3 regions of the Shewanella sp. LC6 genome follow, and region 1 is predicted to be linked to each of the others. Evidence: predicted binding sites of a transcription regulator. Region 1 holds the regulator's gene; each other region holds the start of a gene.
The links. The regulator MetJ, encoded in region 1, represses methionine synthesis genes. The targets are predictions, from matches to a motif close to TAGACGTCTAGACGTCTA.
Positions count from the first base shown of each region.

Region 2: thrA (bifunctional aspartate kinase/homoserine dehydrogenase I) is a predicted target of MetJ. The motif match lies at 3,385-3,402, and genes of this name have one in related genera.
Region 3: metH (methionine synthase) is a predicted target of MetJ. The motif match lies at 3,592-3,609, and genes of this name have one in related genera.

Region 1 covers NZ_CP043902.1:733,504-738,053, forward strand. Annotated here, with positions in the region: gene FJD32_RS03345 (IS4-like element ISSba6 family transposase) at 1-284, shown strand, start outside; gene FJD32_RS03350 (sulfite exporter TauE/SafE family protein) at 350-1,093, opposite strand; gene metJ (met regulon transcriptional regulator MetJ) at 1,201-1,515, opposite strand; gene metB (cystathionine gamma-synthase) at 1,728-2,891, shown strand; gene FJD32_RS03365 (bifunctional aspartate kinase/homoserine dehydrogenase II) at 2,903-4,550, shown strand, end outside.
Region 2 covers NZ_CP043902.1:1,380,792-1,385,341, forward strand. Annotated here, with positions in the region: gene FJD32_RS06145 (cytochrome b/b6 domain-containing protein) at 2-691, shown strand; gene FJD32_RS06150 (cytochrome c) at 753-1,202, opposite strand; gene trpR (trp operon repressor) at 1,392-1,667, shown strand; gene FJD32_RS06160 (hypothetical protein) at 1,699-2,076, opposite strand; gene slyD (peptidylprolyl isomerase) at 2,269-2,931, opposite strand; gene thrA (bifunctional aspartate kinase/homoserine dehydrogenase I) at 3,575-4,550, shown strand, end outside.
Region 3 covers NZ_CP043902.1:4,029,148-4,033,697, reverse strand. Annotated here, with positions in the region: gene metH (methionine synthase) at 1-3,490, opposite strand, end outside; gene FJD32_RS18155 (histidine phosphatase family protein) at 3,714-4,436, shown strand.

The DNA.
Region 1 (4,550 bases):
CCTACAATCTCATTAGATATAAGATGTTGCTGATGGCTAAAAGCTTGCCATCGGTCCATCCCAATCAACTGAGTTTTCGGGATGCGGCGAGTTATATCATCTTCAAGTTGACACAACTGTCATCACAAACACCGGGGAATGTCCCGAGAGACGTATTGGATATAGAACGAAATGCACGGCAATTTAAGCTGGATGGTAAACGGGAAAGGGCATATCCACGAGTCCTTAAAATGAGCAAAAACAAGTTTCCGGTTAGACCAAAGAAAAATGCCGTTCACTCTTAAGTGAACGGCATTACCGTTAAACGGTGCTTTTTTTATGGCTGCGATTGGCTGCAATTGGCATGAGGTTATTGCGGTAATAACTCAATCACTGATTTGACCGTGAGCACTAAGGCGCTGATAGCACAGAGCGCTAAGGTCGCCATCTTGGTCTTATGTTTATCCACATTTCCCACCAGTTTGCCCGCCACGAGATAGCCTAAAAAGACCGAGGGCAATAGCATTAGCGACAGCCAAAAGTGCTTGATTTCGAGTAGGCCCGTCACACCAAGAATCGCCAAGGCAATGGTCGAACTAAAGATAAAGAAGGCCGATAACGCCGCGCGAAACTGCGAAGCATCCTTACCCGCCAATAAAATCGCCATCGGCGGACCACCAATGGCGGCGATATTGCCAAAGATCCCCGAGACGACTCCCGCGCCAAACAGAGTCGCTTTGTTCACCGGCAGGCTGAATTTATACAAACTGAGCACCACGGCAACCGTCACAATCGCGGCAATTGCTAAACCAAGAATCGGCTGCGGCGCAAACAGTAATAGGCTGGCACCGATAAAGCCACCGGGCACCCGACCGATGAGCGCGTATTGCAAGCCATTGAATTCTAAATGGCCGCGTTCACGCAATAGGGTGAGTAGCGCGATGGAAAATCCCATCACAATCACGGGGGCGGGCACTAATTGGGGATCGACGATATACAGCAACGGACTGGCGACCACGGCTAAGCCAAACCCAATCAGACTCTGGGTGAGGGCACCTAAAAACACAATCACAGACGCAATAGCAAGCGTTTGTGGATCGATCAAGGAGAACATAGGATTCCATCAAAACAAAATAGGGATCGTTACTTTAACCCACCACGCCGGATGAGTATTAACGATCCCTAATAATTAGTTACGGCAGGATTATGGACGCTTAAGCGTTATTCCATGTCTTCCCACTCGATCCCCATTTCGTCCATCAACCGCTTCGCTTCAGCGGGGATGCTGTCTGGGCACTCTTTCGACAGATCGGCATCATCAGGCAGAGGCTGGCCGGTGTAGGCATGCAAAAATGCTTCGCACAACAGTTCGCTATTCGTTGCGTGGCGCAGGTTGTTGACCTGACGACGCGTACGTTCATCCGTGAGGACTTTTAGCACTTTGAGCGGAATAGACACAGTAATTTTCTTTACTTGTTCATTCTTCTTGCCATGTTCAGCATAGGGGCTGATGTATTCCCCATTCCATTCAGTCATTGACTCACCTGTTATAACGCTAAATTCGGGGCAGATTTTAAACCCTTACAGATTACAGTCAAATTATTGCTACTATTTCTTAGCGATTGCAAACAGATTTCTTTATGTTTAGACGTCTAAACGTCTTAACGCCTATTGACGATACCACTGGGCTTAGGTACATTTAGACGTCCAGACATCTCTATCAGTCTACCGAATTTAGGAGTCCACCCATGGCAGAGCGTCAATTAGCCACACTGGCAGTGCGTCAGGGTATCGAAAGCGATACTCAATATGGCGCAGTTGTGCCACCGATTTATTTGTCGACTAATTACGCCTTCGATGGTCATAAAAATCCTCGCGAATTTGATTACAGCCGTTCCGGCAATCCTACCCGCAGCATCTTAGGCGATGCCTTAGCTAAGCTGGAAAAAGGCGCAACCGGTGTCGTGACTTGTACTGGCATGGCAGCCATTACCTTAGTGACCACTTTACTGGGCCCAGATGATTTACTGGTGGTGCCCCACGATTGCTACGGTGGCTCTTACCGTTTATTTACTAATTTGGCGAAAAAAGGCCAATTTAAACTGCTGGTGGTCGATCAAACCGACAGCCAAGCACTTGCGCAAGCGATTGCCCAGCAACCTAAAATGGTGTGGATTGAAACCCCGTCCAACCCATTACTGCGGGTGGTTGATATTGAAGCTATTGCCAAGGCAAGCCATGGTGTGGGCGCGTTAGTGATAGTGGACAACACTTTCCTCTCGCCGATTTTGCAGCAACCGCTATTGCTCGGCGCCGATATCGTTATCCACTCCACCACTAAGTACATTAATGGCCATAGCGATGTGGTGGGCGGCGCGGTGATCGCCAAAGACCCTCAACTCGGTGAGACCTTACATTGGTGGTCGAACACCTTAGGCTTAACCGGTTCTGCCTTTGACAGTTATCAAACCCTGCGCGGCCTGCGTACTTTAGCCGTGCGCATTCGTGAGCACCAACGCAATGCCGAGCGGATTGTGGAGTTACTGAGTAACAGCCCAGTCGTGAGTAAAGTGTATTACCCAGGTCTTGCAGATCATCCCGGTCATGCCATTGCCGCCAAGCAACAAAAAGGCTTTGGCGCTATGCTGAGTTTTGAGCTTAAGGGCGGCGAGGCTGAAGTGGTCGCCTTTTTAGATGTATTAAGTTTATTCAGCGTGGCTGAGAGTTTAGGCGGCGTCGAGAGTCTCGTAGCCGTGCCCGCGACCATGACCCACAGAGCGATGGAGCCGCAGGCGCGTTTTCAAGCTGGCATTAAAGACACCCTATTACGTTTGTCGGTTGGTATTGAAGATGCCGACGACTTAGTTGCAGATATTCAAGCAGGATTGGCCGCCGTAGCGGCTTGTCAGTAGAGGAATAATAGATGGCACGTTGTCACTTACATAAATTTGGTGGTTCCAGCTTAGCCGATGCCGATTGTTACCGCCGAGTCGCCCATATTCTGTTAACCCATGGCCACAGTGATGATCTGGTGGTGGTGTCTGCCGCGGGTAAAACCACTAACTTTTTATATAAATTACTGTCCCTGCGCGATAGCAACCAATTATGGCAAGAAGAATTACAAGTCCTTATCAGCTATCAGCAAGGCTTGATTGAGCAATTATTATCTAACGAGCAAGCGCGGGATTTACGCGAACGTTTGACCACGGATAAAGCTCAGTTAATCAGTCTATTATCTTTAGATGTACGCAATGATTACCAAATTAACCATGTGGTGAGTTTTGGTGAGCGTTGGTCGGCGCGCCTGATGGCAGCGCTGCTGCGCGAATCGGGCGTGGCCGCAACTCATGTGGATGCCTGCTCGATTTTAGTGGCAGATGAGGCCGCCGTGCCGCAAATCCGTGTGCAAGAATCCCGCGCTAAAGTACAAGCCTTACTGGCCGCACACCCTAACGAGCGTTTAGTGATCACCGGTTTTATTTGTGCTAACGAGCGCGGTGATACCTTGCTATTGGGTCGCAATGGCTCTGACTTTAGCGCCAGCTTAATTGCCAGCCTTGCCGACATTGAGCGCGTGACCATTTGGACCGACGTTGAAGGGGTCTTTAACGCCGATCCAAACAAAATCAACGATGCAAAATTACTCAAGAGCATGTCCCTCGCTGAAGCCGATCGCTTGGCGCGTTTAGGCTCACCCGTGTTGCATTCACGTACTTTGCAGCCGCTGTTTAACACTGAGGTGAGCCTAGCTGTGCGTTCAAGCTATGCCTCCCATACCGACTTTACCCTGATTGCGCCGCACAGTTCCTCAGCGAGTGCGCCCGTGGTGACCAACCTCAATGCCGTGGTGTTATTTGGCTTTAAGATTGCGGGTGATGTCGCCAGTCTGCTCGAGCAATTGGTGGAGGCGGGATTAACGCCACTGGCACATTGGGTATCGGCGCATCAACGGCTTGAGCTTGCCTATACCGCTGAAAACCAAAAACAAGTACAAAAATTATTGGATGCGCAGGCCGAAGCCCTCGGCATTAAAGAGCTGCAAATTAATACCGAACTCGGTTTAGTTGCGTTGGTGAGTGCTGATGCCGAGCATTATCGCCGCAGCTTTGCCCGTTTACTGAGCCGCGATGCTAAGCCCTTGTTCAGTGGTGACTTAAGTTTGGTGACCTTAGTGCCACAGTCGCAGGTTAATCTGCTGACGCAAAAAGTGCATCGCCGCTGTGCTGGCCCGCGTAAACGCATTGGCGTATTGCTGCTGGGTGTGGGCAATATTGGTGAGGCGTGGGTGAAGCTGTTTAAATCAGTTTCTCCATCGTTAAATCAAGAGCTTGAAGCGCAAGTCGAGTTAGTCGGTCTGGTTACTTCCAGTAAAGCTTTGATTAAGTCCACTGGTGTGGATTTGGAAAGCTGGCAGCAGGAATTCGATGCTGAGGCGACTCCTTGGCAGTACGAGCATCTATTTGAACAATTAGAACAACTTAACTGCGACGAACTGATTGCATTAGATATCAGCGCCAGCGCCAGTTTAACCCTGCAATACCCAGAGTTTTTCGAGCGCGGCATCCATATGG
Region 2 (4,550 bases), 650 kb from region 1:
TATGGAAACCGAACATATCAAAGTTAAGGTCTGGGATTTACCCATACGCTTTTTTCACTGGGGCATGGTGGCCCTAATGGCCTTATTGTGGTGGAGCGCCGAAGTGGGCGAAATGCAATGGCACCAGATCTTTGCTTATAGTCTGTTGATCTTGATTGGCTTTCGTCTTTTGTGGGGCTTAATTGGCAGTGATACAGCCAGATTTAGCCACTTCGTGCACCACCCTAGGGTTGTGTTTGAGTATTTAAACGAAGTTCGATCAAAGGGCGTGTCTGTGGTATTAGGACATAATCCTATGGGCGGTTATATGGTAATTGTGTTGATTGCCATTATTAGCTTACAGCTAATTACTGGACTGTTTGCTACGGATGATGTGTTTACCGAAGGTCCGCTATACAGCTATGTGAGTGCTGATACGGGTTCGTTTCTCACTTGGTTACATAAGATGAATTTTAACCTGATCTTAGCCTTAACTGCCGTGCATGTGTTGGCGGTTATTGTGCACGCGCTTAAAGGTGACAAGTTAGTAGGTGCGATGGTTAGCGGTTACAAGCGTGTATCTAAGCTTGAGTACGCAAAGTTAGAGTCTCAGTTGGTTTTTAAATCACTGTGGCTGGCATTAATCCTGCTGTTAATCATCGCAGGGGTTGTATTTACTTATTTGATGTGGCCTGTAGTGCAAGTGCTTTAGCGAATGCTCAGGAGTAAAAAGCCTGCATATTGCAGGCTTTTTACAAGCGATTACGAGAACATTAATCTTTTTTGTAAACGTCATGGCAGCCTTTACAGCTCTTGCCTGTATCCATAAAGGCTTGCTTGATTTCAGCTTGGTCACCTTTCTGAGCAACAGTCGCTAAAATTGCAGCATTTTCTTGGAAGGTTTTCATCTTAGCGTCAAAGTCAGCCTTGTCTTGCCATACTTTGGCTAGGGCTTCGGTATCGCCTTTATCTGAACCTTCAATAAAGCCTTCGAAAGGGATGTGTGAAAGCGCAGCGACATTTTTTGCGCGCATCGCAAAGGTTTCAGCATCGAAAGGCTTTTTACCTTTCATCATGGCGCCCATATCACCAAAGTTATAAGCAATTAAGCTGAATCCAGATTGGCGATATTGAATCGCATCTTTTGCATCTTCAAAATTGTGTGCTTGAGCAGTTGAAGCCAATAAGGTACCGGCAACGAGAGTTAGGAGTAATTTTTTCATCGTATTCTCACAAATTAGCGTCGAAGTGTGACATTGCTCTGCTATTGTACACAAATTAACTCAATGTACTAGAAGCAAATTTGTCAGTTTTTGTCTAGATAAGAGGGATAAACGTAACAAGTTATTTGCCGGCAGAGTAAATCTGCTAAACTGCCGTTGTAATGCTTAAACAATACTTATGGGGCGATTATGCGAGCCAATTGGGACTTAGTATTAGAAAAAATTTTGAGCCATGGGAATTATGAAGAGCTGTCGGTATTGTTTCATTTATTGCTGACCGAGGAAGAGCGCAGCGCTATTGCCGGTCGGCTAAAAGTCTTCCAGCTATTGCTAAATGGAGAAATGAGCCAGAGACAAATTGCTGCCGAGTATCAGGTGAGTATTGCGACTATTACCCGTTGTTCTAACTATTTAAAGAATATGGCACCCAGCCATAGGGATAAAATCCAACAGCTTATCAGTTAATTATTTGGGCTCCATTGGACTAGATATTTGATTAAAACTGGGGAGTTGTCGGTATTTTATGTCGGCGGTGGATGGAGCGTCTAACGAGAATATAAAAACTATAACTGAGTAACATAATGGCCAGCAAAGGATAAAGATTTTTAGGGAAAAATTTAAAAATAGCTAAGGCAGAAAAGAGATAAATAAAAGGCAATAAATCGTAAATTGTCTTAGGTAGATATCCAGATTTTCGGCGTTTTACAGGATCGGTTCGGCGATTTTGAGAACGTAAATTGTAAATTCTGGCGCCCAAAACAAACACAACAAGAGCAGCAATCAGCGCATAATCAGGTTCTAGCAGCATAAAGCTTAAACAGCCTAGTACCATATAGCCAAAGGGTAAAACTTCATATACTGGTTTTGCTAACATATGCACTCCGTTGCGTGATGTTTATATCGATTTGAAAATATTGTTTTTTCAGCTGAAAATGCTGTTTGATTTTAAACTTCCCTATTTACCTGCTGATTATAATCATTTGGCGATAAAAAAAGCACCTCCTTATTTAAGGAAGTGCTTTTTTATCAGCTCCTCTGGGAGGGCTATTAGGCTTGTGAACCTACATTAGCCGCGGCAGCCGCAGCCACCGTTGCCATCACATCCCGCTTTAGGTGTGTCACAAGCTTCGTGATCATGGTCATGGTGGTGATGCCCATGGTCATCAGAACCCCCGCAGCAGCCACCAACATCATGACCTGAGCCACCACAGCATCCGCCGCCATGGTCATGTTCATGGCTGTGTCCATGACTGCCACATCCGCCGTGTGCATGAATATGTCCATGGGCAATTTCTTCAGCTGTCGCTTCACGTACATCGATGACTTCAATGCTAAAGCTGAGTGCTTGGCCTGCTAATGGATGGTTGCCATCAACAATCACAACATCATCTTTAACTTCGATGACTTGAACTGGACGCTGGCCCATTTCAGTTTCTGCAATAAAGCGCATACCTGGCACGATGTCTTCGATATCACCAAATGCTTCTAATGGTACTGCCTGGCGAAGGCCATCATGGTACGGACCATAGGCCTCTTCGGCACTGATCGTCACGTCCAGTTTTTCGCCCTTAATTTTACCTTCTAATGCGGCTTCTAATCCTGGGATTAGGTTTTCTGTACCATGCAGATACAACATTGGTTCGGCATCAAAAGAGTCTTCTAAAAGTCTGCCTTCTTGATCTGATAAACGGTAATGAATGGTTACCGCGCTGTGTTGGGTGATCTTCATATCGCCTCCGGTTCGGAATGTGCGCGCATAATAACGCGCTTTTAGGGTGCTGGCGATAATTTGAAGTTGCTTATGTTAGATATCGCACAGCTTTTTGTGAGTTCGATTTACTGAGATTAATGACGATACAAAAGATGAATTGTGGTTTTTTATGAGTTGCCCTTTGTTATGTGTGGAAACAGACTGAAATGCTTTAATTTTCGAATGATGAAAAAATATCATTATAAATTATTTATTTTTTAATAGGTTAAATTGATTGTAATTGTCTAGCATTACGTTTACGTAAACAGTTTTGTATTGATGAAAACGTATTTTTAGCCTATGAAAACTTGATATTTATTAATCTTGAATCACTAATTTACTCAAGTGAAAGATTTGTGCATAAATAATCCAGTTTGGGGGTTGACAAGGTTAGGTGAAAAAGGCAATTCTGTTTAACATCACATTGACATAGATAAGTCTAAACGTATGCATAGCCTTGGTTTCGTAGTAATTACCATTATTACAACCACCACTACAACCAGAGTGGGGGCGGGCTGATACACCCTAAAGAATTTTAACGACGAGCCCGCTTCCCACAAAGAAGCGGGCTTTTTTGTTTTTAGCTTATGTTTCTTAGTCGGGCGCGGTACAGGAGATCAAGATGAAAGTGATGAAATTTGGTGGTACCTCGCTTGCAAATTGGCAGCGATTTTCAATGGCGGCGGATATTGTGGCCAAGGCAGCGAAAGCTGAGCCAGTCGCGACAGTGCTCTCTGCGCCTGCAACAGTGACAAACGCTCTGCTTGAAATGGTCGATGTGGCGGTGAAAGGGGAAGATTATTCACCAGTCATTCAACACGTTGAGCGGGTGTTTACCTCGCTCTATCAGGATGCGGTCAGTTCTGGACTCTCTAGTAGCCAGAGCGAAGTGCTGTTCGCCGGACTAAGCGCGCAGCTTGCACGTTGGCATGACAGATTACGCGGTATTACGCTGTTGCAGGAATGCCCTGACGGGGTGCGCGCCGAGATCGTGGTTGCGGGTGAGCGTTTGTCTGCTGCGTTGATGGAGCAAGTCATGCTGGCAAAAGGCATTACTTCGGCGCAGCTAGACCCACGTGAACTATTTTTAGGCCGTGGTCGTCCGCTAGAATCCGTGGTCGATATTGCCGTCAGCAAACCGCGATTTAAAAATCTTGCCCTCGATGAGAAGCGGGTTTGGGTGATGCCCGGCTTTACCGCCGCCGATGAAGACGGCAAGGTTGTGACCTTAGGCCGTAACGGTTCTGATTACTCTGCTGCCGTGCTGGCCGCTTGTTTAGATGCTTCAAGCTGCGAGATTTGGACCGACGTTGACGGCGTATACAATACCGATCCTCGGGTTGTTACCGATGCTAAGTTGTTGTCACAGCTCAGTTATCAAGAGGCGATGGAGCTGTCTTACTTTGGGGCTAAGGTGCTGCATCCTAAAACTATTGCGCCTATCGCCCAGTTCCACATCCCCTGTTATATCAAAAACAGCTTTAATCCCGATGCGCCCGGCACTCTGGTATCGAATCAGGCCGATGAAAGCGGTTTGCAGGTGAAGGCCATTTCTAATCTGGATAATCAAACCATGTTTGATGTATCAGGCCCTGGTA
Region 3 (4,550 bases), 1.7 Mb from region 1:
CGGTGTGATCCGGGCAAGCGGGGTAACCCGGTGCAGGGCGAATGCCCTTGTATTTTTCGCGAATTAACGCCTCGTTATCGAGCTGCTCATCGGCGGCATAACCCCAAAACTCTTTACGTACGCGCTCGTGCATCCGCTCGGCAAAGGCTTCGGCTAAACGGTCGGCTAAACACTTGAGCATAATGGCGTTGTAGTCATCATGGTTCGCCTCAAAGCGGGCGATATGCTCATCAATCCCATGGCCTGCGGTAACCGCAAAGCCGCCCATATAGTCGGCAACGCCTGAGTCTTTGGGCGCGACAAAATCGGCCAGACAGAAGTTATCGTTACCGACCCGCTCAAGTTGCATCCGCAGGTGATGGGTGGTCAGCTCAACCTCTGTGCGAGTCTCATCTGTGTACAGCTCAATATCATCGAAGTTGACGGTATTGGCGGGGAATAGCCCAATCACGCCCTTGGCGGTGAGCCATTTTTCTTCGATGATTTTTGTAAGCATCGCCTGACCATCGGCGAACAGCTTTTGCGCCTCAACGCCGACTACTTTGTCGGTTAAGATTTCAGGGTAATGACCGTGCAGCTCCCATGCGCGGAAGAAGGGCGTCCAGTCGATGCGGTCGACTAAATCGGTTAATGGATAGTCTTCAAATACTTGGCGACCGAGCACGTTAGGTTTGAATGGGGTGTAGTTGGCCCAATCGTGCTGGCAGCGGTTTTGACGGGCGGCCTCTAGCGAGACGATTTCCTTACGCTTAGCTTGGGATAAACGCTTGGTGCGCATATCGTCATACTCGGCGTAGGTTTCATCAATGGTCGCTTGGCGAGTTTCATTGCTGACTAGCTTGCTGACCATAGGCACTGCGCGCGAGGCATCGGCAATGTAAATCGCGCCATGGGGATAATGCGGCGCAATCTTCACCGCAGTATGGATTTTCGAGCAGGTAGCGCCGCCGATAATCGCTGGAATGGTGAGCCCTTCACGGTGGAAGGTTTTCACATTGTGCACCATCTCATCGAGGCTTGGGGTGATAAGCCCTGACATGCCGATAATATCGATATTGTGTTCTTTCACCGCCTCAAGAATGCGCTCTACTGACACCATCACGCCTAAATCGAACACTTCAAAGCCATTGCAGGCAAGCACCACGCCGACAATATTCTTGCCGATATCGTGCACATCGCCTTTTACGGTCACCATCAAAATCTTACCGTTCGACTGACCTGCGACTTTTTCTTTTTCAATAAAGGGATTGAGGTAGGCCACGGCCTTTTTCATCACCCGCGCGGATTTGACCACCTGTGGCAGGAACATTTTACCCGAGCCAAACAGGTCGCCGACGATATTCATACCGTCCATTAGCGGGCCTTCAATCACATCCAGCGGACGGGAGGCAGCTTGGCGAGCCGCTTCAGTATCTTCGTCGATAAATTCGGTGATGCCTTTCACCAGCGCATGGGCGAGACGTTGATTAACTGGCCATGAGCGCCATTCTAAATCTTCTTTTTTAGCGGCACTTGAGCCATCGTCACGGAATTTTTCAGCAATATCAAGCAATTGCTCGGTATTGCTCGAGCCTTCAACCGGGCAAGGCAGGTTGAGCACCACGTTCTCGACCCGTACTTTAAGCTCTGGGTCGATATCGTCAAAAATCGCTAACTGGCCCGCGTTGACAATCCCCATATCCATACCGACTTTAATCGCGTGGTACAGGAATACTGCGTGAATCGCCTCACGCACTGGGTTGTTACCGCGGAAGGAGAACGACACGTTCGATACCCCGCCCGAAATCATCGCGTGGGGCAGGGTGGCCTTAATTTCTTTAATGGCATCAATAAAATCGACAGCATAGTTATCGTGCTCATCGATACCCGTGGCAATGGCGAAGATGTTCGGGTCGAAGATAATGTCTTCGGGCGGAAAGCCGACCTTATCGACCAGCACGCGGTAGGCGCGGGTACAGATTTCGACTTTGCGCGCCTTCGTATCGGCTTGGCCTTGCTCGTCGAACGCCATAATAATGGCCGCCGCGCCGTAGCGTTTAACGAGGGTTGCCTGCTCGATAAACTTCTCTTCGCCTTCTTTGAGGGAGATAGAGTTAACAATACCCTTGCCTTGAATACATTTGAGGCCCGCTTCAATCACTTCCCACTTCGAGGAGTCGATCATAATCGGCACGCGGCTGATATCTGGCTCAGAGGCGATAAGATTTAAGAACTTATGCATCACCTCCACGCCATCGAGCATGCCTTCGTCCATGTTGATGTCGATGATCTGCGCGCCGCTTTCTACCTGTTCACGGGCGACATCGAGCGCCTGTTCGAACTTGCCTTCTTTGATCAGCTTTAAAAATTTGGCCGAGCCAGTAACGTTGGTGCGCTCACCCACGTTCACAAACAGGGTTTGGGCGTCGATAGTGAGCGGTTCCAAACCTGCTAAACGGCAGGCGACGGGGATCTCGGGTAATACGCGCGGGGCAAACGGTTCCACCGCTTCGCGAATGACCTTAATATGCTCGGGTGTGCTACCACAGCAGCCGCCAATAATGTTGAGCATGCCTTCACGGGCCCATTCTTGGATAACGCTGGCCATGTCTTTTGGGGTTTCATCGTAACCGCCAAACTCGTTTGGTAGACCCGCGTTAGGGTGCGCCGACACATAACATTCGGCGATGCGTGACAGTTCTTCAACGTAGGGACGCAGCTCTTTTGGCCCAAGGGCGCAGTTAAGGCCGATAGATAACGGCTTGATATGGCGAAGGGAGTTATAAAAGGCTTCGGTGGTTTGTCCGGTAAGGGTTCGGCCCGAGGCATCGGTAATAGTGCCGGAGATCATCACTGGCAAACGTGCTGGCGAGTTAGCGCCAAAGAGTTCATCGAACACGGTTTCGATGGCAAATAATGCGGCCTTAGCGTTTAAGGTATCGAAGATGGTCTCGACCATAATGATATCGGCGCCGCCTTCAATCAGGGCGCGGGTCGATTCGCAGTAAGCGGTCACTAACTCATCAAAGTGGATATTACGATATCCGGGATCGTTAACATCGGGGCTGATAGAGCAGGTACGGTTAGTGGGTCCTAACACACCGGCGACATAACGTGGTTTACCCGTGGCTTTTTCGATTTCATCACAGGCCTCACGGGCGAGGCGCGCACCTTCACGGTTAATTTCGGCGGACAGCGACTGCATATCGTAGTCGGCCATGGCGATAGTTGTGGCGTTAAAGGTGTTGGTTTCAATAATATCCGCACCGGCTAATAGGTAGTCGGTGTGAATTTGTTTGATGATGTGTGGCTGCGTGAGCACTAAAAGATCGTTATTGCCCTTAACGTCGGTATGCCAATCCTTGAAACGCTCGCCACGGTAATCGGCTTCTTCTAGCTTGTAGCCTTGGATCATAGTGCCCATGGCGCCGTCTAAAATCAGAATGCGCTTTGACAACTGGTTGCGAATGTCTGCCAGTGTTTGGCTGGCTCGATGGAGAGATATCGCCATAAATGATTACCTTTACTACAGCTAAGTTGAGTCCAAAAATATGCAATTCTGCGGTAAATTGCATTTTATTATTGAATGTCGTTCGTTATGGTTTGGACATTTATACGTATAGACGTCCATAATACGCGACATCGGATTGTCAGGGCAAGGTGAAAGTCATTAGGAGCGAGAATCTAGAATCTAGAATCTAGAGTTTAGGTCCTAAGATTTTTAAAAGGCATATATGAAACAAGTTCGCTTATTACTGTTACGCCATGGGGAATGCGAGGGCGGGGCTATTTTACGTGGCAGAGTCGATGTTCCACTGAGCGAGAAGGGCTGGCGGCAGATGTTGGCAGCAGTCGCTTTGCAGGCCAGTGAATGCCACGGTATTTACAGCTCCACCTCAAGGCGCTGCGCTGAATTTGCCAAGGAGTTGGCGCTGGAGCCGCATTCCAGCTTGTCTGAGAGTTCACATTTAGCTGCACCAACGCCTTCGCCGCTTGAGGTCAACCTACTGGAGGATCTACAAGAAATGGATTTTGGCGATTGGGATGGTCGCTTACTCGATGAGTTATATCAACAGGATGGCGAGCGCATGGCGGCCTATTGGCAAGATCCTTGGACCGTGTCGCCGCCCAATGGTGAAACGATGGCAAGTTTTGAGGCTCGTATCGATGGCGCAATAGAGCAGATCCTCAATAAAGAGTTTGCCCTGCTGGCGTTGGATGATGAACAGGCCCACGGCGAGTGTAATGCCGATGCACCCACAGCCAATATCTGGGTTTTGACCCACGGCGGGGTGATCCGTCATTTAATGGCAAGAGCATTGGGGGCGGTGAGAACGGTAGGGTTTTACAGTCAACTGACTTTACCGGTTGCCGCGGTGGTGACGATTAATGTACTCGAAGATAAACATGGGACTCGATACTGGCGCTTAGACTGGCCATCGGGCCATGCTGATTGAGTTTGAAATCTCATGCTAAATGGGATGATGAACATTTTCTGATTTAAACTGCATTGCCTAATGAGCAAGATATAGGATAATGCTTTTCCCTGACGTTTGAGCGAGATAGCACAT